2 linked regions of the Candidatus Puniceispirillum marinum IMCC1322 genome follow. The protein of the gene in region 2 interacts with the protein of the main gene of each other region in a pairwise test. Links are inferred from orthologs where the notes say so. Each region holds a gene or a part of one and is shown on either strand. Other genes may lie near its edges. The genes, in order: SAR116_RS09800 and grxD.

What was found.
Region 1: the proteins of grxD (region 2) and SAR116_RS09800 interact in binary tests that used the Escherichia coli proteins (3 or more experiments, as listed by UniProt). The link is inferred for Candidatus Puniceispirillum marinum IMCC1322 from one-to-one orthologs.

Annotation. Positions count from the first base shown.
Region 1 is NC_014010.1:2,095,484-2,111,309, forward strand. Bases 12,913-15,826 are described here. They hold SAR116_RS09800 (BolA family protein), read left to right. Parts: upstream 12,913-14,196; coding sequence 14,197-14,457; downstream 14,458-15,826. Other genes in these bases: cobS (cobaltochelatase subunit CobS), read right to left, coding at 12,913-13,521; SAR116_RS09795 (J domain-containing protein), read right to left, coding at 13,557-14,132; SAR116_RS09805 (DUF2889 domain-containing protein), read right to left, coding at 14,470-15,033; SAR116_RS09810 (HlyC/CorC family transporter), read right to left, coding at 15,052-15,826. In the rest of the region: SAR116_RS09730 (nitrite/sulfite reductase), read left to right, coding at 1-363; SAR116_RS09735 (DUF934 domain-containing protein), read left to right, coding at 356-790; co-chaperone GroES, read left to right, coding at 934-1,221; groL (chaperonin GroEL), read left to right, coding at 1,260-2,909; SAR116_RS09750 (transcriptional regulator), read right to left, coding at 2,980-3,441; SAR116_RS09755 (DUF4258 domain-containing protein), read right to left, coding at 3,445-3,804; SAR116_RS09760 (ATP-dependent DNA helicase), read right to left, coding at 3,978-6,863; SAR116_RS09765 (lysine--tRNA ligase), read left to right, coding at 6,983-8,614; SAR116_RS09770 (quinone-dependent dihydroorotate dehydrogenase), read left to right, coding at 8,611-9,696; SAR116_RS09775 (ribbon-helix-helix domain-containing protein), read right to left, coding at 9,662-10,027; rpmB (50S ribosomal protein L28), read left to right, coding at 10,248-10,535; cobaltochelatase subunit CobT, read right to left, coding at 10,608-12,470; more of cobS, read right to left, coding at 12,514-12,912. UniProt on the Escherichia coli protein: Transcriptional regulator that plays an important role in general stress response. Has many effects on cell morphology, cell growth and cell division. Acts by regulating the transcription of many genes, including dacA (PBP-5), dacC (PBP-6), ampC and mreB.
Region 2 is NC_014010.1:711,819-727,461, reverse strand. The notes cover bases 12,913-15,643. They hold grxD (Grx4 family monothiol glutaredoxin), read right to left. Parts: upstream 14,582-15,643; coding sequence 14,243-14,581; downstream 12,913-14,242. Other genes in these bases: purL (phosphoribosylformylglycinamidine synthase subunit PurL), read right to left, coding at 14,930-15,643; SAR116_RS03465 (BolA family protein), read right to left, coding at 14,638-14,877; SAR116_RS03475 (antibiotic biosynthesis monooxygenase family protein), read left to right, coding at 13,846-14,223; rpsD (30S ribosomal protein S4), read left to right, coding at 13,094-13,720; SAR116_RS03485 (RNA methyltransferase), read left to right, coding at 12,913-12,977. In the rest of the region: SAR116_RS03530 (acetoacetate--CoA ligase), read right to left, coding at 1-1,055; SAR116_RS03525 (hypothetical protein), read left to right, coding at 1,344-1,799; gor (glutathione-disulfide reductase), read left to right, coding at 1,913-3,265; SAR116_RS03515 (class II 3-deoxy-7-phosphoheptulonate synthase), read left to right, coding at 3,437-4,816; SAR116_RS03510 (nicotinate phosphoribosyltransferase), read left to right, coding at 4,857-5,993; SAR116_RS03505 (NAD+ synthase), read left to right, coding at 6,004-7,689; gltX (glutamate--tRNA ligase), read left to right, coding at 7,743-9,083; cysS (cysteine--tRNA ligase), read left to right, coding at 9,080-10,477; cimA (citramalate synthase), read left to right, coding at 10,564-12,168; more of SAR116_RS03485, read left to right, coding at 12,207-12,912. UniProt on the Escherichia coli protein: Monothiol glutaredoxin involved in the biogenesis of iron-sulfur clusters.

The sequences.
Region 1 (15,826 bases), 1.4 Mb from region 2 along the record:
CCATTGGCTGATAAGATTTTCCGGCGTTTTGATGATGCTGACCGGCGCGCTGATATTGGGGCGTTACGCCTAAATATATCCGGATGTATTAATGCCTGCGGGCATCATCATGCGGCGGATATCGGCATATTGGGTGTCAATAAAAAGGGTGTTGAACATTATCAGATCACGCTTGGCGGACGGGCTGGTGAGGCGGCCGCAATCGGCAGCATTATGGGGCCGTCTTTTGAAGAGGCTGATGTGCCTGCCGCGATCGAACGTATCGTCGATACCTATATGGATTTACGGCATGACAGTGAAACATTTGCCGATAGTCTGATCCGACTTGGAACCGCACCGTTCAAGGAATCGCTTTATGCGTGACGATGCTATCCAGACCCAGACCCAGCTATTTGATCTTGCCCATGGTACAGTGATTGACGCGGCAGATCGGCGTGTTGCCGATTATAGAATCGCTACTGGTGACAGCTTGGCAGATGAGTCCATATATGCGGCGCTTAGCATAGATAGTGTGGTCGAAATCAGGTTTGACAAATTTTCAGATGGGCGTGGATTTACCTATGCCCGGCGCATATCTGAGGCTGGGCTTGCTGGCGTACTTGTGGCCAGCGGTCATGTGATTGCCGATCAGGCCGATTATTTGCGCCGCTGTGGCTTCACCCATGCTGACATCCCCATATCAAAAATAGATGACTGGCAGGCCGCCTTATCAGCCATTCCAGCCCATTTTCAGCATATGACAAATTCTCCACGTAGCCGTATGGCTGCCTCAACTATGCGCCGCAAATAGGGCAATCATTTTTTTAGTCATTTTTTCCCCACATTGCTTGACAAGTTGTTGCAGGGAGCCCACATAGCATTGATTAAGGGCTAGCACTCGCGATGGGTGAGTGCTAGTGACACTTTTATTTGCATAACGGAGGAGAGAAAGGCATGAAATTCAGGCCCCTTCACGACCGCGTCGTTGTACAGCGGATTGAATCGGAAGAAAAGACTGCAGGCGGAATCATTATTCCAGATACAGCCAAAGAAAAGCCAATGGAAGGCAAGGTTATTGCCGCCGGAGCTGGCGCGCGAGACGAGACTGGCAAAGTTCAGCCGCTTGACGTTAAAGCTGGCGACTCTGTGCTGTTTGGCAAATGGTCAGGCACCGAAGTCAAAATCGACGGTCAGGATTATCTGATCATGAAAGAATCCGACATCATGGGTGTTATCGAATAGATCGTCCCCTTAAAGTCTAAAGAGAAGGAATACAGAAAATGGCTGCTAAAGAAGTCAAATTCGGATCAGAAGCTAGAACAAAGATGCTCGAAGGTGTCGATATCCTAGCGAACGCCGTTAAAGTCACATTGGGTCCAAAAGGCCGCAACGTGGTTTTGGAAAAGTCTTTTGGCGCACCACGGATCACCAAAGACGGTGTGACAGTTGCTAAAGACATCGAATTGAAAGACAGATTCCAGAATATGGGCGCACAGATGGTGCGTGAAGTGGCGTCAAAAGCGAATGACGTCGCTGGTGACGGAACAACAACCGCAACCGTTCTGGCGCAAAGCATTGCCCAGGAAGGCGCAAAAGCTGTTGCATCTGGCATGAACCCAATGGATCTGAAACGTGGCATCGACATGGCTGTCGAGGCTGTTGTTGAAAAGATCGTTGCAGGTTCAAAGACCATTTCAACATCTGACGAAGTGGCTCAGGTTGGAACCATTTCAGCCAATGGTGAAGAAGAAATCGGTAAGATGATTGCCGAAGCCATGGAGCGTGTTGGTAATGAAGGTGTGATCACCGTTGAAGAAGCCAAAAGCCTCGACACCGAATTGGATGTTGTTGAAGGTATGCAGTTCGACCGTGGTTACCTGTCACCTTATTTTGTGACAGATGCCGAGAAAATGCGCGCCGTCCTTGAAGAGCCGTATATTCTGCTACACGAAAAGAAACTTTCCAATCTACAGGACATGCTGCCTATTCTGGAAAAAGTTGTCCAGTCAAGCCGTCCATTGTTGATCATCGCCGAAGATATCGAAGGCGAAGCTTTGGCAACTTTGGTTGTTAACCGTCTTCGTGGTGGCCTGAAGGTTGCTGCGGTCAAGGCACCTGGTTTCGGTGATCGCCGCAAAGCCATGATGGAAGACCTTGCCATTCTAACGAACGGCACTGTCGTATCAGAAGAAGTTGGTATTGCGCTTGATAGCCTGACACTCGAAATGCTGGGTTCTGCCAAGCGCGTCGAGATCACCAAAGACGAAACAACAATCGTTGATGGTTCTGGTGACAAGACCGAAATCGACGCACGTTGTAACCAGATTCGTGCCCAGGCTGAAGAAAGCACATCAGATTATGACCGTGAGAAGATGCAAGAGCGTTTGGCCAAATTGGCTGGTGGTGTTGCTGTGATCAAGGTTGGCGGTGCTACTGAAGTCGAAGTGAAAGAGCGTAAAGACCGTGTTGACGATGCAATGCACGCAACCCGTGCTGCGGTTCAAGAAGGTATCGTCCCTGGCGGCGGTGTTGCGCTTGTTCGTGCATCAGTGGTTCTTGATGGCTTGAAGCCAGCTAACCGTGATCAGGAAGTTGGCATCAATATCGTTCGCCGCGCATTGCAGGCTCCGGCCCGTAATATTGCGGAAAACGCTGGTGCTGAAGGTTCGGTTATCGTTGGCAAGCTCATGGAAAGCAACGATCCAAACATGGGTTACGATGCCAAGAATAACGAATATACCGACATGATCAAAGCTGGTGTTATCGATCCGACTAAAGTGGTTCGTTCGGCTTTGCAAAATGCGGCATCTGTTGCTGGCCTGCTGGTTACAACCGAAGCTATGGTTGCTGAAAAGCCAGAGCCAAAAGATCCAATGCCAGCTGCCCCTGATATGGGCGGCATGGGCGGTATGGGTGGCATGGGCTTCTAAAGTCAGTCATCTATGTTACGAATATCAGACCGGAGGGTGGTAACGCCCTCCGGTTTTTGTTTGGGGTAACCTAGGCCGCAGATTGATAGGGGTTATTGGCGTCAGCGACCCGCCTGATTTTGATCTGGTTTTGCGATGCCTGTGGTGTGACCAACGCACTTAGTTCTGTAATACCATATGATAACGTGATGCTAAGTTGATCGCGCGCTATTTGGCGCAATGTCATGTCCTGTGTTGGTTCAATTGGGCATTCATCACGCTCCCACCGTCCCACTGACTGTGTATCGCGATGAAGCAGTTTAGCCAATTGCGCCTGTGTCATACCTATTTCTGTGCGCAGAAAGCGAATTTCAGCGCCGCTTAGTGCGCCACTTTGGTTTATCAGCCCTTCGGCAATCGCTCTATGAAGCATGCCAACAGCGGGTATCTGGATGATCTTTTCACCGTCATCATCGACTATATCAAAGTCGGCATCGGCAACGATGACATTATCCAGCCCGCATTCGGTATAGTGATAATCTTGTGTATTCATTTTTTACTCCAACATCCCTGATGGATTTCGCATGGGGTACTCATCTTTCCAAAATATCGTGATAAATTTTATCATCTTTGTGTCAAAATCTGGAACGATCACAACGACTAAACTCCGGTTATGTGAATTAGGGGTTTTGCCTTCGACCTTATATTTCCAGAATCCATCTTGCGATGATTTTTCAGCATCATCATAAACATATCCAAATTTCAAAAGATATCTGACATCAGCAACAATCAAATTTCGTTTCGCAAGTTGTTCCTTAAAATGAACTCGCTGTATCCAAGTCGTAAGATCATTTGCTGCCAACTTCCAAACCATCTTGGTTGCGCGCGCTGGGGTAAGTGCCGTGGGTTTCGTCATCAATAGCTTCTGCGTATGATTTCATGGGCTAAACACCAGCATTATAATCAAATAAAAGTATCATGGTGATATATATCATGATGATATATAGAAGCAATTAGAATGCTGTGTCAAGCCTATTTAAAACGATGGCGAGCGCAACGTAGTTTACCGCTTGGCTAAATTATTAATTGTCACTCTCCCAAAAAATCCCTGGTGCGGGCGATCGCTTCGGCAAGGCCGACACGCTGCACCTCGACATCGGGTGGAAAGGCTGTCGTCAGGCGGGTTGGCAGGCGGCTATCGAGCATCACGAAAACACCGCGATCAGTATCTCGGCGAATCAGGCGGCCAAAGGCCTGACGCAACTTCAATCGTGCCAGTCGTTCAGTCCAGGCATCGCGGCCTTGCCATTTGGCACGCGCCTGAAATAACAGGTCACTGCGTGGCCACGGCATGCGGTCAAACACGATCATCCGCAATGCCGCCCCGGGGACATCAATGCCATCGCGCACGGCATCAGTACCTAGCAGACATGATTCGGCCTCTTCGCGGAACATCTGCAACAGGGTTTGCAAATTCATCTTGTCTATATGCTGGGCATAGAGGGGCAGACCTGCCGCTTCCAGCCGTGCCAATAGGTCTGGATGCACGGCTTTTAGGCGCCGCACTGCTGTAAACAGCCCCAAGGCACCGCCGCCTGATGCCTGCATCAAGCCCGCCATTGCCGCCGCCGTTGCCGAGGGGCGGTCACGCACCACATCATTGACGACAAAAATACGTGTCTGATTGGCATAATCAAAGGGCGAGCTGAAAGCTGCCCGCAATGTCGGATGTGCCAGATGTGCCGCCCCCGTCAGCGCCAAGGCCGAAGCCCAGCCGTCGGCGGCAACCGTATTGTCACGCGCACTGTCTTTTGTCGCGGCTTCCTTTTCGGCTTGGCTGCGTTTGGGCTGGGCGTAATCCTGCAAGGTTGCCGACGTGATCGCCACCCCATGTGCCCCATCCAGCACCTCAGCGGTAAAGGGAATGGTAGGATCAAGCCAATGGCGGGCATAGCCAACATCACGATCCTGACCTTCGATCCGGTCAATCTGCAACCAGTCAACAAAGCCATCACGTTGGCCATCGCGCACATCACCCAGCATCAGCTGCCAGGCATTAACCGGCCCTGCCGCGCGTAGCTCTAAACCGCGAATGGCGCCCTCGATCCGCGCGCGTGCAGCGCTGTCCAGCTCATCGACTTTATCATCAAGCAAGGCTTTGAGTCGTTTTGCCAGATTGTTAAGCGGCACCAGCAGATGGTGCAGTCGATCGGCAAATTCATTGGCCGATGTTAATAAATCATCCGACGCTGGATGTAGTTCACTTTGCAGATCATATTGGCTTTCGGGGTCAGCCGCGCGCGCATATAGGCTGTTGCGCACATGCATGAAAAAGGCCTCGGCTGGTCCCATTGGTTGAAAAGCGGATAAACGCTTCTGCCAGCCCTGACCAGGCAGGTCACGGGCAAATTCAAGGGCGGCTTCGAGATCGGCTTTTGCCGCATCGTCGCCCGCAATCAGATCTTCAAGCCGACGTTTCAATCCACGTGCACGCCCCCGTCGTCCATCTTCAGCACCACGAATCCAATGTCGTAATTCGGCTGTTTCACCAGCGCTTAGATAGGCCGAAAAGGCACTATCAGCCGCGTCAAATACGTGATGCCCCTCATCAAATACATAGCGTGTAGGCCGCCGCCGGTCATCATTGCTGGCATAGGCGGCATGGATCATAACCAGCGCATGATTGGTGACAACAATATCGGCACGTTTGGCGCTGCGGGTCGATTTTTCAACAAAGCATTTGTTATAATGCGCACAGGCGGCATGCACGCATTCACCGCGCCGGTCAGCCAGACCAACCGTCTGTGCGCGTCCTAGCAGATCCATTAGCCATGCGGGAAAGCTGGCACCTGTCAGATCGCCGTCACTTGTTGCCCCTGCCCAACGCGCCATCAAGCCCAAAGCGGTGGCGTTACGTGGTTGCCCCGGCATTGTCCCTAGGGCTTCTTCCAGATTAAGTAGGCATAGATAATTTTCCCGGCCTTTGCGCAAGACAACCTTTTGTGCATGCGTTTCGGCATTCGGATATAGTCGCGTCAGCTCTGCCGCTATCTGATGTTGAAGCGTACGTGTATAGGTCGAAATCCATACGGCGGCGCCATTTTTTTCTGCCCATAGGGATGCAGGTGCCAGATAGCCTAATGTCTTGCCTGTACCAGTGCCCGCTTCGGCAAGCACCAATGTTGGTGCTGGTCCGGCATCTGGCCGGTCAAAGCTGGCGGCGATGGCGGCGGCATAATCGGACTGGCTTTCACGCATTTCTGCGCTATGTCCGAGCATATCCTGAAGCCGTTCGCGGGCGGCATCTGGCAAAACAGGTTGCGTGCCGGGATCGATCTGTGGCGTGTAATCGGTATATTCGGGTAGACGGTTCCAGATCGCTGCATTGCGTCCGTCGGGTGGCTCTGGCTTCTGGGGTGCTAGGCCTAGATGCGATAGCACAATAGGCCCCCATGTCCAGCCGCCAGCTGTCATCATGGCAGCAATTTCACCCGCTTCCTTTCGCGCTGGTGGCGGCGCGCCGGCCAGTTCATCAAGCAGCATAAAGGCAATCTGCGGCAAAAGCGCCGCCATGGCGTCACCGCTTTGTGGCCGTGCTAGCCCCAATTGCGAGGCCAGCCCGACAGGTGTTGGCAGACAGAAACGCGCAGGCCGCACAAAGGCGAATAATTCCATGATATCAAGCGCACGGGCGATGTCTGTGCCTGCCCGGGCGCTACTCCACCGACGATGGCATAATAGCACTGTTTTTTGGCCAAGCTTATGGCTTAACGCGGTGCGATCCAACTCGGCAATCTCGCCATTCTCCGAAATCCAGATCAGATGTGATCCATGCGGATAGAACACAGGCGCACTGTGTAATTCGGGAATTTCATTGGGATTTGACGAGAAGATATCCTGCATGACTCTATTGATATAGACCGCCACGCCAGTACAATCTAGCCTCGTGGGGGTAGATAGGCGTGAAAACCGCATTTTATCCCATTGTCAGGCATTGTGATCGCGCTTGACCTTACCCAAGGCTTTGCCTAGCTTGGCGACAGTTTGATTGCGTCCTCACATTGCTGGCGACGCTATGTTAAAAAGAGCATCTGATGACGAATGTGAATGAAATGATGGATATTGCCCGCAATGCCAAAGCCTGGCCGTTTGCCGAAGCCGTGATGCTGGCGAAGCGGTTGGATAAAATGGGCGGCCCCAAAAAGGACAGCGTCATTTTTGAAACTGGTTATGGCCCATCTGGCCTGCCGCATATAGGCACTTTTGGCGAGGTGGTTCGTACCAGCATGGTGCGACATGCTTTTGAAACACTTACAGGAGCCACAACCCGCCTGATTTGCTTTTCCGATGACCTTGATGGGTTTCGCAAGATTCCCGATAATATTCCGAATCCCGAACAGCTGACGCCATATCTGCACATGCCGCTGACCAAGGTGAAAGACCCATTTGGCACAGCGTCATCCTTTGGGGCGCATAATAATGAGGCCTTACAGGCGTTTCTTGATTCATTCGGGTTTGACTATGAATTTGTCAGTTCGACCGACTGTTATACATCCGGCATGTTTGACGATGCGCTACGTGATATGCTGGCGCATTATGATGATATCATGAAGATCATGTTGCCAACATTGGGGGCAGAACGTCAAGCCACCTACAGCCCGTTCTTTCCGATCTGCCCGGACACTGGCCGCGTGCTACAAGCCAAGGTGATTGCCCAGGATGTGGCCAATGACAGCATTACCTATCTGCATCCAGAAACAGGCGAAGAGAAAACAAGTCTGGTGACAGGTGGCCATTGTAAATTGCAGTGGAAATGTGACTGGGCGATGCGCTGGTATGCGTTGGGTGTCGATTATGAAATGAATGGCAAGGATCTGACTGATTCGGTCACGCAATCATCCAAGATTGTGCGTGCCCTTGGTGCCATACCGCCTGCCGGTCTGACCTATGAACTGTTTCTGGATGCGAATGGTGAAAAGATTTCAAAGTCGAAAGGCAATGGTCTGTCGATTGACGAGTGGCTTCGTTACGGCAGTCCAGAAGCATTGTCATTATTCATGTATGCCCAGCCAAAACGCGCGAAACGCCTGCATTTTGATGTGATCCCAAAGACCGTTGATGAATATTACCAGCATCTTGGCAAGATCACCGAACAGGATGTCGCGGCGCAGATTGAAAATCCAGTCTGGCATATTCATAGTGGTGTGCCAGAAGCCGCCACCCTGCCGCTGACCTTTACCTTGCTGTTGAATCTGGCGGCGGTGTGCCACGCCGAGGATTCATCAGTGGTGTGGGCTTATGTAAGCGACTATGCCGAAGGGGTCAGTGCTGATACACATCCGGCTCTTGACCGGATGATCGACTATGCGGTGAATTATTATCAGGATCTGGTTAGGCCAACAAAAACCTATCGTCTGCCTAGCGCGGCCGAAAGCGTACATCTTCAAACACTGGCCGATGCCATTCGGGATTTGCCAGATGATGCGCCTGCCGAAGATATCCAGTCGGCGGTCTATGCAACGGGTAAACAGGCTGAATATGAAAATCTGCGTAGCTGGTTTGTTTGTCTTTACGAAGTTTTGCTTGGCCAATCAGAAGGGCCACGCATGGGTTCATTTTTTGCGCTTTATGGACGTGATAAATCGTTACAGCTTATCAATGATGCGCTGGCTGGCACATTGGCTGGCACACCAGCGGATCAGACATCAGCAGGGGACGCCCATTGATCTGGCGTCTTGCCGCATCTGCCGCCCGTCTATTGCCACCTGAAGCGGCGCATGTAGCGGCGGTCAAAACATTACAAGCCAATATTGGCCCACGCCCGCATGTGCCGTCTTTGCCCGTGTCGCTTGCAGGTCTAGATTTTGCCAACCCATTAGGTGTTGCGGCAGGCTTTGATAAAAATGCGGCCTGTTACAAGGGCGCGATGGGACTGGGTTTTGGTCATGTCGAGGTCGGGACTATCACCCCGCTTGCCCAGCCCGGAAATCCAAAGCCACGTGTGTTTCGGTTATCCAAGGATGCGGCGGTTATTAACCGCTATGGGTTTAACAGTCAGGGTATGGAGGTTGCGGCGGCGAATCTGGCGCGCGTGCGTGACTATACGGGCATTTTGGGCGTAAATGTCGGTGCAAATAAGACCAGTCCAAACCCCACCGATGATTATCGGGTTGCGGTTGCCTGTCTTGCGCGCTTTGCCGATTATGTGACCTTGAATATTTCCTCGCCCAATACGCCGGGCTTGCGTGATTTGCAAACCCAGCAACATCTGGCCGCCTTGCTTGATGCGGCGCGGACAGGCATGCAGGAAGCCGGTGTAACACGCCCGCTTTTTTTGAAAATCGCCCCTGATCTTGAACAGGCTGATCTAGAGTTGATTGTCGATCACTGCGTATCGGCCGGGGTACATGGTATTATTGCGACCAATACCACAATAAGCCGCCCTGATAGTTTGCGAGACCGACAGGCATCACAGACTGGCGGCCTTTCCGGACAGCCATTATTCACCATGGCGACGGATATCTTGTCGCGAATCGTTCAGCTTGGTAAGGGCCGCATAGGCGTTATTGGTGTTGGCGGCGTCGCGCATGGATGGCAGGCCTATGCCAAAATTCTGGTTGGTGCCGATCTTGTCCAGCTTTATTCAGGGCTGGCACTGGACGGGCCCTTGATTGCAAGCCGTATTTTGCATGAACTTGCCATCTTGCTAGACAAGGATGGCGTCAGCACCGTTGGCGCAATATGTGGGACAATACCTGATCCACAAGCTGCTATCAGACACGCTTTTCGTTGCGCGCAAACCGGTTGAAGGCTGACCTTAGATTATCACTTATCACATGATTGATAGGGCTTTTTGCAGTCTTTGGTGCTGATAGAATGGCAGGCTCAGACTGTTGTTTTTTCGATCTATTTTCATATGAGGTCGCCAAAAGCCTGAAATAGAATAACGTGACAATCCGCATTGACGAGGCAAGGCTGGAAAATTGCCGGCGTTTATCAATTTCCTGGCAAAAAGAGTCCAGATCAATTGATTCGCGCCGCAGAATATCTGAAATACAATCCCAGATATAGGGTTCCAGAACAATTGTGGTGCGTAGATGTGCTAGTCGTATATTTCGTTTTTGTCGCTTTTGTATCATGTGATCTCACCATTTTTGCCCATTTGGATTATTTCTTTGAATAATTTTAGACTAAAAGGATTAATAAAAAGCTAAGCGCGGCAATCAAAATATCCTTTAGCGAATGGGACTGATTTGTTTTGACACTTGACGTTAGAGCATAGCTAGCCTATACCCACGCATCACTTCGGCGTGATCATGCACGTCGGTTTGACCTTTTTGAAAAATACCGAGGCTTATCATGGCTAAACGCTGTCAAATCACTGGTAAAACCGTTATGGCTGGCAACAATGTCAGTCACGCTAACAACCGCACGCGCCGCCGGTTCCTTCCGAACCTTCAGCAGGCCAGCATGCAAAGCGAAATCCTTGATCGCAAAATCAGTCTGCGTATTTCAACCAGTGCCATCCGTACGGTTGAAAAGCATGGCGGTATTGATGCGTTTTTGATGCAGGCACGTAATTCTGAACTGGCTGATGAGGCGCGTTCGCTAAAACGCGAAATGATGGCCGTTCAAGCCAAGTCATAGTTTCGATCTTCATATCAAATAAAACCCCGCTTCTGGCGGGGTTTTTTTTGGGTCTATATTTATATAAACTGGTTAAGCAACTTTTTTACCGCGCCGTATTGTGTCTTCGTCAAATAGGTCGGTAAGCTGTCCAACAACGGCACCACCAAGCTGATCAACATCAGTAATTGTGACCGCACGCCGATAATAGCGGGTAACGTCATGTCCGATGCCGATAGCCAGCAATTCAATAGGCGACCGCCCTTCAATATAGGCAATGACCTCGCGCAGGTGCCGTTCCAGATAACTGCCGCTATTAACCGACAAGGTGGAATCATCAACCGGGGCGCCATCGGAAATGACCAGCATGATTCGGCGGTCTTCGTTGCGGCCAAGCAAACGCTCATGCGCCCATAACAGGGCTTCGCCATCGATATTTTCTTTCAGAATGCCTTCACGCAACATCAGCCCCAGTGATTTACGCGCGCGCCGCCATGGCACATCGGCTGGCTTATAAATAATATGGCGCAGATCATTCAGGCGGCCTGGTGCGGCTGGTTTGCCAGCCTGTTGCCATAATTCGCGTGACTGGCCCCCTTTCCATGCGCGTGTGGTAAAGCCAAGAATTTCGACCTTTACACCACAGCGTTCGAGGGTGCGTGCCAGAATATCGGCGGTGACGGCGGCAATCGTGATGGGACGCCCGCGCATTGATCCGGAATTATCCAGCAACAAGGTCACAACCGTATCGCGGAATTTGGTATCTTGTTCCTGCTTATAGGATAGGGCGCTCAAAGGCTGGGTTACAACCCGATGTAATTTCGCCGCATCCAGAATGCCTTCTTCAAGATCAAAATCCCAAGACCGGTTCTGATGTGCCATCAATTTACGCTGTAGCCGGTTGGCCAGTTTGCCAACCACCGATGTCACATTTTCCATATGGCGGTCTAGCATTGTACGAAGACGATCAAGTTCTTCCGGATCGCACAGGTCGGCAGCTGAAACAATTTCGTCAAACTTGGTTTCAAATGTACGGTAGCTATCATCGGCAGTGCCGCGATTGGCATTATGACCAGTCATATCTGAATTTGGTGAATCGCCATCGGACATGCCTTCTTCGGCGCCGTCGGCTTCGCCCATTTCGCCTTCTTGCGACGAACCGGAATCGCCCGCATCATCCATGGACTGGCTATCGTCACCTTCGGATTGGTCTTCGCCAACAGCCGACTGCTCGCCATCCTGATCGCTCTGGCTGTCCCCACTATCATCCTCATCACTACCTTCGTCGGCGTCATCATCCGGATTTGAAGACGCATCACCAAGATCGGTTTCTAAAGCCCCGATCAGGCGCCGTGAGATTTCGGCAAACTGGCTTTGATCATCAATATTGGCTTCTAGTTGATCCAGCAGATCACCAGCCCGTGATTTTACCCATGGGCGCCATAAATCCATCACCATAGATAGAGTCTGTGGCGGCGGCGCGCCGGTCAACTCTTCGCGCAGTAACAGGCGTACAACTTCGGCGATACCCGCTTCATCAGCGCTGCCTGGCGCTTCGATCTGGCGGGTTTCATATCGTTGGTTCAAGGCGGCGGTTAGATTGGCACCAACGCCAGCAAGATCGTTCGCACCAATGGCTTCGACGCGGGCGCGCTCGGCTGATTCGAAAATAGCGCGTGCGCCATCAGGATTCGGACAATGTTTCTTATGTGTCTTTGGATCATGATGGGCAATCCACAAAGCCGCACCATCGGCAGCCCCCCGCAAGCTTGCTTTCTGGGCGGCGGTGGCTGTTGGGGGCAAGGCGGGCAGGCGCACATCATCCGTGCCGACATGCGTATCAGTGCCTGCATAGGTAACCTGACATTCCTTGACACCTGCCACCGCCCGCAAGGCTGCTGCATTGGATTTCAGGAATTGGGCTTCCTTGTCAAATTTGGGATCGTGATCTGGCATGATGCGTCCTGACTATTGGATCCATGAGCGATAGGAAAAAGAACTAGCTTGCATTGGCCTGACGGACAGGCGCTTCAGGCAAATCAATGCCAAAGCAACGCTGATAATATTCGGCCACGGTAGGACGCTCAATTTCATCACATTTATTCAAAAAGCTCAGCCGGAACGCCAGTGTCATATCGCCAAAAATGCTTGTATTCTCGGCCCAGGTGATCACCGTACGTGGCGACATAACTGTCGATAGATCGCCTGACATAAAGCCCTTGCGGGTCAGGTCGGCCATGCGCACCATCTTGTTCAGTGTTTCACTGCCTTTGGCATCAGCATATTCGGGTAATTTGGCTTTGACGATGCCGACTTCATCATCATGTGGCAGATAGTTCAATGTCGAGACAATCGACCAGCGATCCATCTGCCCCTGATTGATCTGCTGGGTGCCATGATAAAGACCAGTTGTATCACCTAGGCCAACGGTATTGGCGGTAGCGAAAAGGCGAAAATTAGGATGTGGATGAATCACCTTGTTACTGTCCAGCAAGGTCAGCTTGCCATCAACTTCCAGCACCCGCTGAATCACGAACATCACATCGGCACGGCCAGCATCATATTCGTCAAATACAAGCGCCACTGGATTCTGTAATGCCCAAGGCAGAATACCCTCGCGGAATTCGGTGACCTGTTTGCCATCGCGAAGCACAATCGCGTCTTTACCAATGAGATCAATCCGGCTTATATGGCTGTCCAGATTGATGCGGATACATGGCCAGTTCAGCCGTGCGGCAACCTGTTCGATATGGGTTGATTTACCCGTACCATGATAGCCCTGAATCATGACCCGACGGTTAAAACCAAAACCAGCCAGAATGGCTAGCGTCGTATCTGTATCAAATTGATAGGTTTCATCCTTGACCGGCACATAGTCCGATCCTTGGCTAAATGCCGGAACCTGCATGTCAACATCGATACCGAACACATCACGCGCATTCACAGTGATATCTGGCGCAGCTAGGGGATGTGCAGATGCAGACACGATTTTTGACTCATTTGACATGGCGGGATTCACTCCTGGGCAAAATAATGGGGTCTTTATTGTGCGGCGGGTTTGCCGCTACTTTCAATAGATTTACAAATAAGCGCATAGGCCAGATTAATATCTTTTAGCCGTTCTTCGGCACCCGCGTCACCCCTATTTTTATCAGGGTGATTTTGTTTGGCTAATTGCTTGTATTGACGCTTTACGATTTCAATATCATCAATGGGCTCTAATTGCATCACTCGCCATGCCTGTCTTTCTTCCTTGCTGAGCTGGCGCGTGGTTTTGGTGCCATCACGATTTTCAAAATCGAACAACCCCATAACATCATCAAACACCTGATCCGAAGGCTGGCCAGTGGCAAATTTCCAGCTTGGGCGCTCCCATGTTGTGGCGTGGCGGATTTCGGCTTCGAGCGCTGCCCCTTGCAAACCTTCATAATAATTCCAGGCCCGGTTATAGGCGCGCACATGATCCAGACAGAACCAGATATAATCACGCAAGGCGTTGCGTGATTTCGGGGCCCGGTGAATGCCTTCTTGCATACAGCTGTCTGCCGCACATTGCCGTGTATGTGCAGACTCATCATCGTCAGGCAGATTGATATCTGGTATAGAGGATCGTGTCATAATAGTATCCAGTATAAACCAACAAAACCGCCAATCAAGGCATCCCCCTCATTGGAGATAACACATGACCAAAGCCGAGGCTATAGCTGCTAAATTGAAAACTGCTTTGCAGACTGATTTTATCGAAGTTTTAGACGTCAGTCATGAACATGCGGGACATGGCGGCTGGCGCGAAGGTGGTGAAACACATTTCAAACTAACCATCACGTCGCCGCAATTTAACGGAAAAAGCCGTGTGCAACAGCATCGAATGGTTAACAATCTGCTTGCCGATGAGCTGGCAAACGGAATTCACGCGCTGGAAATGCATCTGTCAGCTAGCTAGCCGTTCTCCACCTTATGGCGCCGTATCATCGGCATAGCCAACACAACTGTTGCGCAAGGCTGCATTTGCGCGTTGTGTATCTTTGTCACTGAGCTGTCCGGTTTCACGACGCTGACGGGCTTCTTCGCCATAACGGGTTTGAAAGGCGATTGTTGCTACGGGCCCCATCAGTTCGGTGATATGCGTACAGCCATGCCGACCACCAATTGCGGCCATCATCCGGCGACGCCATCCGGGGCCAATCTGCAAACCAGCCAGATCGGCAAACACATCATTTGCTACCGGACAGATTTCATAAGGGCCTGCCAGCGTCACCGCTTCGGCTGATTGGATGACCATATCATTATTGATGGTGATTCGGACATGCATGTGATGCACAGGCTGGTCGGGTGTTACCATGCCGCGAAAATCACTAGGGAAAGAATAGGTCTTGTGATCGGTCAGTTCGGCCTCGATATCATATAGCCCGTCGGTACGTAAAAACCCGTTCACGGTGATTTTGCGTTGATGCCGTTTTTCGCGCGCAACAGGTGCACTTAGAGCTGTGGGGCGTTTGCCGTCATAAATTGATGTCATGGCATCACCTATATTGGTTTAATGTGACCATAGCCGCAGACTAGTGATCCGGTTGCCATCACGTTTGACCACACGGAAACGAATATTGTGAAACCGGAATTCCTGTCCAGGCATTGGGATTGTGCGGCTTTCAAACAGCACAAGTCCGGCCAATGTCGAGGCGTCTTCATCTGGCAATTGCCAGCCAAGCGCACGGTTCAGATCGCGGATTGTAACACTGCCATCGACCAGCCATGACCCATCGGCCTGCGGGGTCAGGCCAGGCAGGTCGATATCATGCTCGTCATCAATGTCACCAACGATTTCTTCCAGAATATCTTCCAGCGTGACAATGCCACGAAAATCGCCATATTCGTCAACCACAACAGCAAAATGTTCGCGCCGGCTCCGGAATGACTGCAACTGGTCAAACAACAAGGTTGTTTCGGGAATAAAATAGGCTGGGCTAGCAATATCCTGGACAAATTTGTTGCCATTGCCGTTTTCACTCACATTTTCACCAAGATGGCCGATTGAGCGCAGCAGGTCCTTTACATGCAAAACGCCGATAATATTGTCTGATGTGCCGGCAAAGACCGGATGGCGTGTATGTGGTGATTCCAGAACCCGGCGTAAAATATCATCAAGATCATCTTCGGCATTGATCATGTTGACACTACCACGGTGCGTCATGATCTGTTCGACGGTCAATTCGTTCAGATCAAGGATCGACGACAGCATCGCCTGGGTTTCACGATCATCATCGTCACCATCAGCGCCATGCAGTTCGATCAGTCCCCTTAACTCCTCTTCA
Region 2 (15,643 bases):
CGTTCAGGGCCGGGGAAGAATGGATTGCCCTCATAAAGTACAATTGTTGCTTTCATCATTAAGGCTGAAACAAGCCAGTTCCACATCATCCAGCCACAAGTGGTGAAATAGAAAACATTGTCGCCTGCTTTGACATTGCTGTGCAGACGATGTTCCTTGATATGCTGTAACATCGTGCCACCAGTGCCGTGCACAATACATTTTGGCGCGCCAGTTGTGCCGCTTGAATACAGAATATATAGCGGATCATTAAAGGCGATTTGTGTAAAATCGGTGACTGGCGTGGTACCCAGCGCCTCGGCGAATAGCGTGGCATTTGCAAGGCCTGATAAATCGGGTGTTTCGTTCAGATAGGGAATGATCAAAATTTTGCTGACTGACGATACCGTGGCCACCAGATCCGCAATAATCGGTAAACGGTCTATGTGTTTACCTGCATAATGATATCCATCACATGCAAGTAGGATTTTTGGCTCGATCTGGCCAAAGCGATCACGCACGCCATCAAGACCAAAATCAGGCGAACAGCTTGAAAAAACCGCACCAATCGTCGCTGATGCCAGCATCATGATGATCGTTTCAGGAACGTTCGGTGCATAGGCGGCGACGCGGTCTCCCTTTTTAACGCCAGCTTGCTGTAACCATCCAGCCAATGACATGACGTTATCATATAGCTCTTGACGGGTGAGGCGCTGGTGTCGGCCATCCTCACCATAGGCGCTGATAGCGATGGTATCATCCGCGTCGCGTATCATATTTTCGGCAAAATTGATTTTGGCATCCGGAAAAAATTTTGCCCCTGGCATCTGGCCGGCATCGATCAGAACACGATCACCTTTACGACCAATGACGCCATGCCAGTCCCATAATGCCGACCAGAATTGTTCGCTATTATCGATAGACCATTGCCATAGCTTCTGGAAATCTTGATCACCGTCATAAGCATTGTTTTGCGTCAGATAGGCAATGAATTTGCTGATCTCGGCATCTTCTAAAAAGGCCTGGTCAGGACGCCATAAAAGCTGGTCATGTGATGTGGATAAGGTTGGCATCATGTAAATATCCAAGTAAAAATATGTCTAGCATCTATGGGGCTAGTCACCCTATCATAATAATGATGCGGTGCAATCTTCAGCATGAAAATCCCTTTTTAAGAAAATTGGAAAATTGTTTTCTTTTTTATGCAAAAACAATGCCTTGCCTAGTTTCTGGTGCATTTGATCCTAAAAAATAAGACCTCTAGATAGTAGCCAATATTAAATGTTTTGTTTAAACGTTAACAAATAGTTAAATTATGTTAACGTTTACCAATTGCCATTATGCAAACCGGAGCAAGCAGAATAATGAACCAGCATCTCAAAGAGCTGATAAGAGATCAGGTTGCACCTCTGATTGAAAGTGCATTTCCCCCATTGAACAAGCCCCTTCTTGAAGTAGCGAAAAGCCGCTGGATGACCTCGGATAAGAGCAATCTCATAACACAGCTTGAGCTAATGCATTCGGGCAATAAAGGGCTACTTTATTGTTGTGCCTCGCGTGATGGAACGGGCCCTCTTAAAGCTTCATTCCTGACCATGCTTTTACTTGAGGATACGATAGCAACAAGCAGTTCACCATTTGGCATTTGTTCGGGTGAAGCCTCAATTACGGTTTACCGCTTTGTGGATCTCAGCGATGCGACAAGCGCGTCATTGGCAACTATGATTAATAATTTTCACAATATGGCGGCGGTTATTTTGCTTGATTATGTTGATGATACCGAATTTACCGACGTCATTAGCGAACTTGATTTTGCTTGAGCAATCATCATCACCTATTGCATCTCTGCGCTTTGACCCATATGTGTGTTTAATGTCAGGTGCCTGTCTGTGAAACGGGTACTGTCTTTTCTACAGACATGAAGCGGGACAAAATGGAATATATGTATGATTTGGTGGTTATCGGCGCTGGCTCTGGCGGTGTCCGGGCGGCCAGAATTTCAGCAACTCATGGTGCCAAGGTTGCGGTGATCGAAGGCGACCGGCCGGGTGGCACCTGTGTGATCCGGGGCTGTGTGCCAAAAAAGCTACTTATGTATGGATCGATGTTTTCTGCCGATGTCGAAGATGCACGCGGTTTTGGCTGGCATATTGAGACGCCAACACATGATTGGGCACATCTGATTACCGCGAAGAATACCGAACTAAACCGGCTTGAGTCGATCTATGTATCTTTGCTTGAGAATGCTGGTGCTACATTACTTCGTGGCTTTGCCAAGGTTACTGGCCCGCATAGCGTTACCGTGAATGATCAGGATATCACCGCCAAAACCATCCTGGTGGCTGTTGGTGGCCTGCCGCAGATAATCGATGTGCCTGGCATGAATGAGCATGCGATAACCTCGAACGAGGCGCTTGATCTAGATGATTTTCCGTCTGAAATTTTGATTTATGGTGGTGGCTATATTGCGCTTGAATTTGCGGGTATTTTCAATGGCTATGGGGCGAAAACACATCTTGTCTATCGGGGTGATTTGCCTTTGCGCGGCTTTGATGAAGATGTGCGCCGGCATATTGCTGTAGCGATGCAGGATCGCGGTATTATCTTGCACCCGGGAACGACCGTTGATGCGCTTGCGTCTGACAATGGCAGAAAAATTGCCAGTCTCAGTGATGGTTCAACCATTCATGTTGACCAGGTGATGGCCGCGACTGGACGCAAGCCCAATACCAGCCAGCTAGGTCTCGAGCAGGTTGGTGTCGATATGGGGCGCAATGGTGAAGTGCTGGTGGATGCTTATTCGCGTACATCCATACCCAGCATCTATGCCGTTGGTGATGTCACTGATCGGGTGAATCTGACGCCTGTTGCCATCAATGAAGGCCATGCTTTTGCTGATACCTTATATGGTAACAAACCACGCACCATCAGCCATGAAAACATTGCCTCGGCTGTGTTTAGCCAGCCGCCAATAGCCACTGTCGGTTTAACCGAACCCGAAGCCACGGCAAAATATGCCAAAATCCGAGTTTATGAAAGTCAGTTCAGGGCGATGAAAAACACCATTTCGGGACGCGGTGAAAAAACCTATATGAAACTGATTGTCGATGATGTCAGTGACAAGGTTGTTGGTGCCCATATGATGGGGCCGGATTGCGGGGAAATTATGCAGGGTGTGGGGATTGCCGTCAAAGCTGGCGCTACAAAGGCTGACTTTGACGCCACCATTGGTATTCACCCCACATCAGCCGAAGAATTTGTGACCATGCGTTCACCGCGTGATTAGCCTGTTTTCCGAGTTGGATGCTTCATCGCCTATCTGTGGCAAGGCCAGCTCATAGTCATTGCTACATGGCGAAAAAGCTTGAATTTTTGGCACAGATACGCATGATTGGGCTTGTTCAAACATCAAAAATGCACTTTCGACCTTTCGTAGTGCAAAAGAGGATCAGAAATTATGGAATGGCAGCCAACTAGCTGGCGCTCGCACCCTATTTTGCAGGTGCCCGAATATCCCGATGCCGATAAGGTACAGATGGTCGAGAAAAAACTTTCGGCTATGCCGCCGCTTGTATTTGCTGGTGAAGCGCAAAGCTTGCGTGATCGTCTTGGCGATGTCGCCGAAGGGCGTGCCTTTCTTTTGCAAGGTGGTGACTGTGCCGAAAGCTTTGCTGAATTTTCAGCCAATAATATCCGTGACAGCTTTAAAGTGTTGTTGCAGATGGCAGTGGTTCTGACTTTCGGTGCTTCAATGCCTGTTGTGAAAATTGGCCGGATGGCAGGACAATTTGCCAAGCCGCGATCGGCACCAACTGAAATCATTGATGGTGTCGAACTGCCAAGCTACCGTGGTGACATGGTCAATGCTATGGGCTTTACCGAAAAGGAACGCGTGCCCGATCCAAAGCGGCTGTTGCGCGTTTATGAACAATCCGCCGCCACGCTCAATCTTCTTCGTGCTTTTGCCCAAGGTGGTCTTGCTGATCTGAATAAGGTGCATAGCTGGGTTACAGATTTTCTGCGTGATGCGCCTGAAACTGCAAAATTTGAAGCGCTTGCCGAGCGCATTGAAGAATCTCTTGCTTTCATGAAGGCCTGTGGAATCACCTCTGCGACCGCGCGGCCGTTGGCCGAAACCGAACTCTATACAAGTCATGAAGCGTTGTTGCTGGGCTATGAAGAGGCAATGACGCGCCGTGATACGATCACTGATGAACAGGGTTGGTATTCGACATCGGCGCATATGGTCTGGATAGGTGACCGTACTCGCCAGCCTGACGGCGCGCATGTTGAATATATGCGTGGCATTTCGAATCCAATCGGATTGAAATGCGGGCCAAGCCTTGATCCAGATGAATTATTGCGTCTGATCGATGTGCTGAATCCAGACAATATTCCGGGTCGATTAACTTTGATTGCCCGCATGGGCGCTGACAAGGTGCGTGCTGGTTTGCCACCATTGCTCAAAGCCGTGCAAAATCATGGTGCGCATGTGGTCTGGTGCTGTGATCCGATGCACGGTAATACCATCAAGGCATCAAGCGGTTATAAGACCCGACGGGTTGATGATGTTATGTCTGAAGTGCGTGGATTTTTTGATGCGCATGACGAAGTTGGCACCTATCCGGGTGGCGTACATTTCGAAATGACAGGACAGAATGTGACCGAATGTGTTGGCGGTGTTGTCGATGTAACTGAGGCGCGTTTGGGGGATCGTTATCATACGCATTGCGATCCACGTTTGAATGGTGCACAGGCGCTGGAGCTTGCGTTCCTTATTGCCGACTTGATGAAACGTCGCCGTGGTGGACAGGCTGAATTGTCGCAAGCCGTCTAAGTGTTTCACGCGTCATCGTTGCGGATAGCGGGGAGACATGATGTCAAAATTTGCCAGTACAGGGCCCACGCCAAGCGCTCAGCCTAGCTTGACGGATACCTATTTCAGACATACGCGCAATATCGTACAGACCCATGGCGATTGCGATGTGACCTATGCTGTATTTATGCGCCGACCTGTCACACTGGCTGGAAAATTGGCGTTTGACTGGCTTGAAGCGATGGCCGAAAGCCGGGGTGTCACGTTACAGATCGAAAAACTATATGCCGAAGGCGCATGGATAGGTGCAGGTGAGCCAATTTGCTATATCAGTGGCCCATTTTCAGCACTGGTCGATCTGGAAACAATATTCTTGCAACGTTTGGGGCCAAGCTGTGTAGCAGCTTACAACGCCTACAATATGTGCATTGAACTGCCGTATGTCGGGTTTTTGGCAATGGATGCACGCCATTGTGCAGGTTCGGAAATGGCTGAATTAATGGCGTATGGCGCATCGGTTGGTTCGACAAAAGCCAAGGCCAAAACAGGCGCCGTTGGGTTTATCGGGTGTGCAGCAGATGCCACAGCGCATTTCTTTGGTACCGAAAAAGGTATGGGCACTATGCCCCATGCTCTGATTGGATATGCCGGATCAACCTTGCGGGCGGCACAATTATTTCATGAAACAATCCCGGATGCACCATTAACAGTTCTGGTTGATTACTTTGGCAATGAAATCACTGATGCGCTTGAGGTAGCAAACCATTTCAAGGATATGGCAAAATCAGGTGCTTTGTCGATCCGTCTTGATACGCATGGTGGCCGTTACGTCGAAGGGCTGGATACGCAGACCTCATATGCCGTGCTTGAGCGGAATGTGCCCGAAGCAATCCGCGGATATCGAAGTGATGCCGAACTCAAGAATTTGATGGGTACGGGCGTCAGTGCAGCATCGGTCTGGCACCTTCGTGAAACGCTTGATTCACATGGATTTGAAAATGTAAAAATTGTTGCTTCAAGCGGCTTTGGCCCTGATAAATGTCGTGTGTTTTCATTGGCAAAAGCACCCCTTAATTTAATTGGTACAGGCTCGTTTCTGCCCCAAATATGGTCTGAAACCTATGCGACCGCTGATATTATCGCCTATGATAAACAGGCGCGGGTAAAAGTGGGTCGGGAATTCTTAATTCGTAAATAGAAACAGTATTATGATTGATAAACCCATCTCGATTGCGCTTGCACAGTTGAATTCTCATCTGGGCAATATAGCCGCCAATGTAGAATGTCTGATTGATGCCCGTGAAAAAGCCAATGCTGGCGGTGCGGATATCATTGTGACGCCAGAAATGTTTTTGTCTGGATATCCGTGTGATGACCTTGTCCTGCGCAGTGACTTTATGCACGAAGTTGCCGCAGGGATTGCCCGTCTGACACAGGTAACCGCTGATGGCGGTGCGGCGATCATTGTTGGTGCCCCTTATCGGGAACAGGATGGCGATGTCGTCCGTATCTACAATTCGGTATTTGTTCTTGATGACGGTAAAATTATCGGTCGGCGTGACAAGGTCAATTTACCGAATTACGGCGTTTTTGACGATAAACGAAATTTCACGGCTGGTGCAATGCCTGGGCCCGTGCTGGTACGTGGCTTAAAACTTGGTTTACCTGTTTGTGAAGATATATGGACGCCTGATGTCGTAGAATGTCTGCAGGAATCTGGTGCCGATATGATCGTATCGCTGAATGCGTCGCCTTTTGATAGCCGTAAAAATGATCAGCGAATGGCGCATGCCGTCAGCCGGACAATCGAGTCATCTTTGCCGCTTTTATATGTTAATCTAATTGGCGGTCAGGATGAACTGGTGTTCGATGGTGGGTCATTTGCCCTTAATGCAGATGGTAATCTTGCTACCCATTTACCTAGCTTTTCTCAGGCTGTGGTTCAGGTGCAAGTCAAATCTGATTTTGGTGCCCTATCTTTAACTGGCCAGATTACCCCGCCCGACGAAGATCTGGCCGCAATCTATCGTGGCTTGATGCTGGGTGTCCGTGATTATGTGCAGAAAAATGGATTTCCCGGTGTTGTGCTTGGCTTGTCAGGCGGTATTGACTCGGCGTTGGTTGCCGCCATTGCCGCCGATGCGCTTGGTGCTGATGCTGTTCATGCGGTGATGATGCCGTCACCTTATACCAGTGATGAAAGCCTTGAGGATGCTGCTGATCTTGCCAGCCGTTTTGGTATGCGCCTTGATACCATTTCAATCGGGCCAGCGATGGCGGCAATGGACGAAATGCTGGCTGATCAATTTGCGGGCAAGGATCCGGATATTGCCGAAGAAAACATTCAGTCTCGATTGCGCGGTACAATCTTGATGGGAATTTCAAATAAAAACGGTGCGATGGTCATGGCAACCGGCAATAAATCCGAATATGCCGCTGGCTACTCTACGCTATATGGCGATATGTGTGGCGGCTTTGCCCCAATCAAGGATGTCTGGAAGGTACAGGTCTTTGACCTATGCCATTGGCGTAATGCAAATCTACCTCGTGGCGCGGCAGGGCCTGAAGGTGAAGTCATTCCAAAACGCATTATCGACAAGCCACCATCCGCCGAATTGCGTCCAGATCAGAAAGATACCGACTCATTGCCACCTTATGAACGACTTGATGCCATTATGCAGGCGCTGACCGAAGACGCAGCTGACATTGATGCTATCGTTGCACAGGGCTATGACATTAAAGAAGTTGCCCAGGCAAGCCAGCTTCTGTTTCGTGCCGAATTTAAACGATTTCAGGCGGCGCCAGGACCAAAGATGACATCAATTGCCTTTGGCCGTGATCGCCGTTTACCATTAACGTCTGGATTTAGCCCCCTAAAAACGTCTATGAAGTAGGCAGGCAGGGTCTAAACCAAATTGACAACGCAGTAGCGTGACCAGGAGATAAAATGAGTGCGATAAAGGTTCGTTTTGCGCCAAGCCCGACAGGTAACTTGCATGTTGGGAATTTACGCACAGCTTTGGTCAATTATCTATTTGCCCGCAAATTTGATGGGCATTTTATGTTGCGTATTGATGATACCGATGATGAAAGATCAACAGCAGCGTTCGAAGAGTCAATCCGTGTTGACCTTACATGGATGGGCATGACATGGGCGTCCGAAGACCGTCAGTCTAACCGGCTTTTGCGCTATGATGACGCGCTGGCAGATCTGGTCGCCAAAGGGCGCGCCTATGCTTGCTATGAAAGCCCCGAAGAATTATCGCTAAAACGCAAAGCCCAGCTTGGTGCGGGGCGCCCACCTGTCTATGACCGGGCAGGCTTGAAGCTGACTGACGAAGCCAAGGCCAAATTCGAAGCTGAAGGGCGTAAACCACATTGGCGCTTTTTGCTGAATGACACTGAGGTGCGCTGGCATGACAAAGTGCGTGGCGATGTTGCCTATCACATGTCCAGCCTGTCGGATCCGGTGCTGATGCGTGAAGATGGCCGGGTGATCTATACATTGGCATCGGTGGTTGATGATATTGATCATGGCATAACACATATCTTGCGCGGGGAAGACCATGTGACCAATTCGGCTGCCCAAATACAATTATTTGAGGCGTTGGGCGCTAGCGCACCAACAATGGGTCATGTGGCATTGCTTGCTGGTGCCGATGGCGAGGGCTTGTCAAAGCGTTTGGGAAGTCTGTCTATTAATGAATTACGCGCTAACGGATTAGAACCTGAGGCGATCGCCAGCCTATTGGCACGTATTGGGACGGCTGATTCGGTTGTGCCGCAAAATGATATGGCCGCTGTTATTGAGGGGTTTGATATCAGCCGTTTTGGACGGGCGACAGCCAAATTTGATCCAGCTGAGCTTGATGCGGTGAATGCGCGTATTGTGCAGGAACTCGATTTTGACAGGGTTGCGGACAGGCTCGATTCCCTTGGCGTAGGCGGGGGTGCCGATTTCTGGGAAACGGTTAGAGGTAATGTTCGCATTGTAGGTGATGCGGCTGACTGGTGGCAGATATGTACAGCGCCGATCACGCCAGTCATGGATGCGCCAGATGTCACAACAGCGGCGGCACATCTGTTGCCTGATGGTGATCTGTCTGCCAGCATTTGGTCGGACTGGACAAAGGCTATTGCCGCCGAAACAGGTGCCAAGGGTAAGGGTCTATTTATGCCGCTTCGATTGGCACTGACTGGCCAGGCCAAAGGGCCTGAAATTGCGCCTTTGCTAGCTTTTATGGGGCGTGATCGCGTCATTGCACGGTTGCAGGGGAAGCGCGCGTGAGTGGCTTAAAACTCTATAATACGCTGACCCGGCAAAAAGATGAATTTGTACCGCTTGATCCGGCGCATATAGGCATATATGCCTGTGGTCCAACAGTTTATGATCGTATTCATGTGGGTAATGCACGACCAATCGTCGTATTTGACGTGCTGGTTCGTTTGCTACGCCGCCAATATGGCACGGTTACCTATGTCCGCAATATCACCGATGTTGACGATAAGATCATCGCACGCGCTGATGAACGTAATATGAGTATCGCTACATTATGCGCTGATACGATCAAAAGCTTTCACGCGGATACCGAAAGCCTGCTGACCAAAGCTCCCGATGCTGAACCGCGCGCGACCAAACATATTGATGGTATGGTGGCGATGATCAAAACGCTGATTGCGAATGGGTTTGCCTATGAAGCTGAAGGGCATGTTTTGTTTCACGTGAAACAAATGCCAACCTATGGTGGCCTGTCGCGCCGTAGCATGGATGATATGATTGCGGGTGCCCGTGTTGAAGTCGCACCTTATAAGCGCGATGCGTCTGATTTCATTCTATGGAAGCCTAGCTCACAAGCCCAACCCGGTTGGGATAGCCCGTGGGGACGTGGGCGTCCCGGGTGGCATATTGAATGTTCGGCAATGTCTAAATTCTATCTTGGCGAGGTGTTCGATATCCATGCTGGCGGCCTTGATCTGATTTTTCCACATCATGAAAATGAAATCGCGCAATCCTGCTGTGCGCATAATACCGATAAAATGGCTAATTATTGGCTTCATAATGGCTTTGTCACTGTCGAAGGCGAAACCATGTCGAAATCAACTGGCCATTTTGTGACAGTCGCTGATGCTGTCGCCAAACACCGTGGTGAAGTTGTGCGCTATATACTGTTATCAGCGCATTATCGTGCGCCACTTGATTTTTCGGATCATGCGGCGTTTGACGCGCGTAATAGCCTTGATCGACTATACCGTGCCGTTGGTGATGTGGCGGCTGATGAAACGAAAGTGGACGCGGCGTTTCTGGATTGTCTATGCGATGATTTGAACACGCCAGCAGCTATGGCGCGTCTGCATGAACTGGCACGGCTGGCCAATAAAGGCGATGCGGCGGCGGCCATTGCCCTGAAATCAAGCGCTGAGGTAATGGGTTTGCTGGGACAGACTGGTGATGCCTGGGGTAAAGGTGAGATAAAAGATTTATCATCAAGCATGACTCGTGAACCCACTTCATCTGCACAATTAGAGGTGGATAATAGTGATATTGACGCCAAGATAGCCGCGCGCAATGTCGCCCGAAACCGTCGTGATTTTGCCGAAGCAGACAGAATTCGTGACGAACTGGCGGCAGATGGCATACATCTTGAAGATACGGCTGAGGGGACAATCTGGCGGCGTGGCTAGCAATTCTGGTAGTCATTTGCTAGATACTGAGCAAGGTTAGTGATGTGCCATTGTGCCATCTATAGTGTCCAAAGGGAGATGCCCATATGAGTGGCGAGAGAATTTGGCTTTTTGATACAACATTGCGCGATGGTGGCCAGACCCGCGGCGTTGATTTTTCGCATGCGGATAAGATTGCGATTGCCACGGCGCTTGACGATATCGGTATCGATTATGTCGAAGGTGGCTGGCCGGGTGCAAACCCAACCGATGATGCCTTTTTTGCCAGCCCCCCAAAGCTCAAAAACGCCAAGATGGTTGCCTTTGGCATGACCCGTCGTGGTGGCCGAAGCACCGCCAATGATCCTGGATTGAATGCCGTAATTGACGCTGATGTTCCGGCGGCCTGTCTGGTTGGTAAAACATGGGATTTTCACGTCAAAACAGCGCTTAATATTACCTTTGAAGAAAATCTAGATATGATCAGCCAGTCAATTGCCGCCGCCAAGGCACGCGGGCGCGAAGCGATGTTTGATTGTGAGCATTTCTTTGATGGGTATAAATCCAATCCGGCTTTTGCGCTTGATTGCGTGAAAGCCGCACATGCTGGCGGGGCTAGCTGGGTTGTATTATGTGACACTAATGGTGGTACGTTGCCGGATGACGTTTTTGAGATTGTCAGCGCGGTTAAACAGGCTTGTCCTGACGTGGCGTTGGGTATTCATTGTCATAATGATGCTGGTGTGGCGGTTGCAAATTCGCTAGCAGCGATTCGGGCGGGGGCGCGACAGGTGCAAGGCACAATCAACGGGCTTGGGGAACGGTGCGGCAATGCAGACCTGATTTCCTTGATACCATCTCTGGTGCTGAAAACCGAATTTGAAACAGGCATTCCAAAAGATAAATTGCCAAAACTAATGGCGTTGTCGCGGATGCTGGATGAGCGATTGAATCGTGCGCCGAATGCACATGCGCCTTATGTTGGTGCGGCGGCTTTTGCGCATAAGGGAGGGCTTCATGCCTCAGCCGCGCAAAAGGATCCCAGAACTTACGAACATGTAGCGCCAGAAACAGTGGGCAATGAGCGCCATTATCTGGTGTCGGATCAGGCAGGCCGGTCAAATATGCTGGCGCGGTTTGCCGAATTTGGTATTGAGGTTGACCCAAAGGATCCGCGTCTTGACCGTCTGATCGCAGTGGTCAAGGAAAAGGAATTTGAGGGCTGGGCATTTGACTCGGCAGAAGCCAGCTTTGAATTGCTAGCCCGGCGGATGCTGGGTGAGCCAAGTGATTATTTCTCAATTGGCCGTTTTCGGGTCATGGATGAACGGCGCTTTAACGCCAAAGGTGATTTGGTCGTTGAATCCGAAGCAACCGCAACAATCGTGGTGGGCGCGGATACACATCATGAAGCCGCAGTGGGTAACGGGCCGGTCAATGCTGTCGATACGGCAATGCGCAAGGCATTGGTATCAGCTTATCCAACTCTGGCTGATGTCGAGCTTGTTGACTATAAAGTACGCATTCTTGATGCGAATGATGATCTGGCTGGTACAGGTGCGATCACCCGTGTGCTGATTGAATTTCGTGTGCCAGACGGAACCACTTGGCGCACGGTTGGCCTATCAACCAATATCATTGATGCCTCGGTTGCGGCACTTGGCGATGGGATGATCTGGAAACTGGTGCATGATAATGTGCCAGCACCCTAGGTTGTGATGCAACCCCAGAAACGCTTAATGCGGAATTGATGATGAATGATCTGATACCGATGGATGAGTGCCCGGTGGTGATACTGGCACGTCCACAAATGGCTGAAAATATCGGGGCAACAGCGCGCGCCATGATGAATTGTGGTTTACGTGACCTGCGCATTGTAAAACCGCGTGATGGCTGGCCTAATCCGGTTGCCTTGCCGATGGCGGCGGGTGGCAAATCTATTATTGAGACGGCACAGGTTTTTGATACGTTAGCCGACGCTACGCATGATATTTGCTTTATGGCGGCGGCAACAGCGCGCCAACGTGATATGCCTATCCGTGCCAGTGAGCCTCGTGCGATTGGCAGTGAGCTGGTTCAAAAAGCCAAAAAGGGGCGCGTCGCCTTACTGTTTGGCCCAGAGGCATCGGGACTTGATAATAACGAGGTTGTGCTTGCCGATGTGGCGGTGTCAGCGGCTTTAAATCCGGCTTACCCATCACTCAATCTGGCCCAGGCGGTGTTGCTACTGGCTTGGGAGTGGCGTGTGGCCGCATTATCTGACATCGGAGATGATGATCGCTCAGAGCCGAGCGACGATTCTGCTGACGATGATGATGCCCCCATAAAAGAACGCGATTATTTTTTCCAGCGGCTTGAAAACGCATTAGATGATAGTGGTTTTTTTTCGTCAACAGAGATGGCACCAGCTGTAAAACGCAATATTCGTGCATTGATAAATCGCGCCACGCCAAGCCGTCAGGAAATAGGCACATTACATGGTATTATTCAGGCTTTGACTAGCAAGCGGCGTGATCGATAGATGGTTGACAAAAGCTATGTGAATGGCTAGTTTGCGCCATTCTCGGGAACGTGGATTACACCAGCGGGGTGTGATGCCGGTCGAAAGACCCTACCGGGGCAACAAAGGAGCCAAAAATGGCAAAATCAGATCATAAGCGGCATTCCGCTAAACATAAAATTGACCGCCGTCTAGGTGTAAACCTCTGGGGTCGTCCTAAATCTCCAGTAAATGCTCGTGAATATGGCCCCGGCCAGCATGGTCAGCGCCGTAAAAAGCCAACTGACTTTGGTGTGCAGTTGATGGCCAAGCAGAAGCTGAAAGGCTATTACGGCAATATCGGCGAGAAGCAGTTCAAGAAATATTATCAGGCAGCTGCCCGTGGTAAAGGTGATACTGGCCAGAATCTTATCGGTATTCTGGAATGTCGCCTTGATGCGATCCTGTATCGTTCAAAGATGGTGCCAACAGTGTTTGCAGCCCGTCAGATTATCAACCATGGTCATATCATGCTCAACGGCAAGCGTTGTAATATCGCGTCTGTCATGCTGAAGCCAGGTGATGAAATTGCGCTGAAAGAAAAAGCGAAAACAATCCCAGCCGTGCTTGATGCCATTGCATCAGTTGAACGCGATGTGCCGGAATATGTTGACGTGAATCATGATAAATTCACAGCGAAGTTCATTCGTATTCCAACATTGGATGAGGTGCCTTATCCAGTCCAGATGGAACCAAATCTAGTGGTCGAGTATTACTCCCGCTAACATCTCTGGCGTGTTTAGGCGTCAGGTTCAAGATCATGTAAAGGGTAGCTATTTTACGGCTACCCTTTTTTGTGTAAAATTGTAGCCTGACATAAATGATCACATATATGGCTGGAGCAACATATATGACAGGTGAAGTTGTGATGGGCGAAGATGTGACGGAAAATAAAAAGGTAAACTGGCCAAAGCCATATTTTGCTGTGGTTTTTACCGCCCAGCGAAGTCTTAGCGGCGATGACATATATGAGATCACAAGTGATCGAATGATGCATCTCGCGCAACAACAACCAGGATTTCTGGGGGTTGAGTCAGTGCGTGGTGATGATGGGCTTGGTATTACTGTCTCATATTGGCGTGATCGTGACGCGATACGTGCCTGGCGCGAAAATAGTGAACATCTTATCGCGCAGGAGATGGGGCGGCAGGAGTTTTACCAATGGTACAGGGTGCGGATCGCCGAAGTGGCCGACGATCATGCATTTTTTGCTGATACAGCTATTTGATTATGCGCGGTGCCTTTGATTAGGCGGGATGCGCGTCAATGCCGTGCGTCTGAAGCATTTCGGTCAGTTCGCCTGTTTCATACATTTCCCGGATAATGTCGCAGCCACCCACAAATTCCCGCTTTACGTATAGCTGGGGGATTGTTGGCCAATCTGAATAGGCTTTAATGCCTTCACGGATCGCATCATCTTCGAGTACGTTGATGCCTCGGAATTTTACCCCAAGATGACTTAGTACACCAACGACAGCAGCAGAAAATCCACATTGTGGAAATACAGGCGTGCCCTTCATGAACAACACCACGTCCTCGCTGGCGATATCGGCGTCAATACGTTCTTTGGTTGCTGCGTCTAGCATGTTTCACTCCTTGATTGGACAGGCGGTATTCGCCATTTATTCTGCAAAATCTTAACTTACTGGCTGGTTGGTGCCGAGGTTTGTAAAGCAAGGGCATGCAATTCACCGCCCATTCGGCCGCCTAGGGCTTTATAAACCATTTGATGCTGTTGCACCCGGTTTTTACCTTCAAACGCGCTGGAAACAACCTGACAAGCGTAATGATCACCATCGCCACGTAAATCTTCAATAGTAATGACAGCATCAGGGAAAGCAGCTTTGATAAGGGCTTCTATTTCGCTTGCTTGCATAGCCATGGCTTGCTCCTTTGCTATTTGCCGAAGGTTTCATATGAAACCCCAGCTAATACTAGTTTTTCATCAGATCCGGAATGACCGATTCACATATTTTTTCTAGCTCTATCTGAGATATGGCATCGTCAGTGCCAAATTTCAATTCACCTGAGGCATTTGTTGTACCTATTTTTTGGGCTGGAACGTCCGCCGCCCTAGCCGCAGTGATAAAGTTGGTGGCATCTGTGAGGGTGACAAGATAGCGGGCTTGATCTTCACCAAAAGCCCAGCCATGGCAATGGGCTGTGTCTGGCATATCCACGTCAACGCCAATAGACGACTGCATGGCCATTTCAACAAGCGCAACCGCCAGACCACCATCACTTATGTCATGAGCTGCACTCACCGTGCCGTCTAAAATCTGACCGCGTAAAAAGTCACCATGTCTGCGTTCGGCATCAAGATCAACAGGCGGTGGGGCGCCATCTTTGCGATTGGCGACATGGCGGGCATAAAGTGACATGCCAAGCCATCCATCACCATCATTGCTGTGACCCAGCAAAACAACATCCTGACCGGCGGTGGTAAAACGGCTTCCAATCGCCCTATCGACATCATCAATCACGCCAACCATGCCAATAACTGGGCAAGGCTGGATGGCAACGCCGTCGGTTTCATTATATAGTGACACATTACCAGACACGACAGGCGTATCAAGACGCTTTGCGGCTTCGCCCATACCGACAACCGACTGCGCTAATTGCGCCATGATTTCAGGCTTTTCAGGATT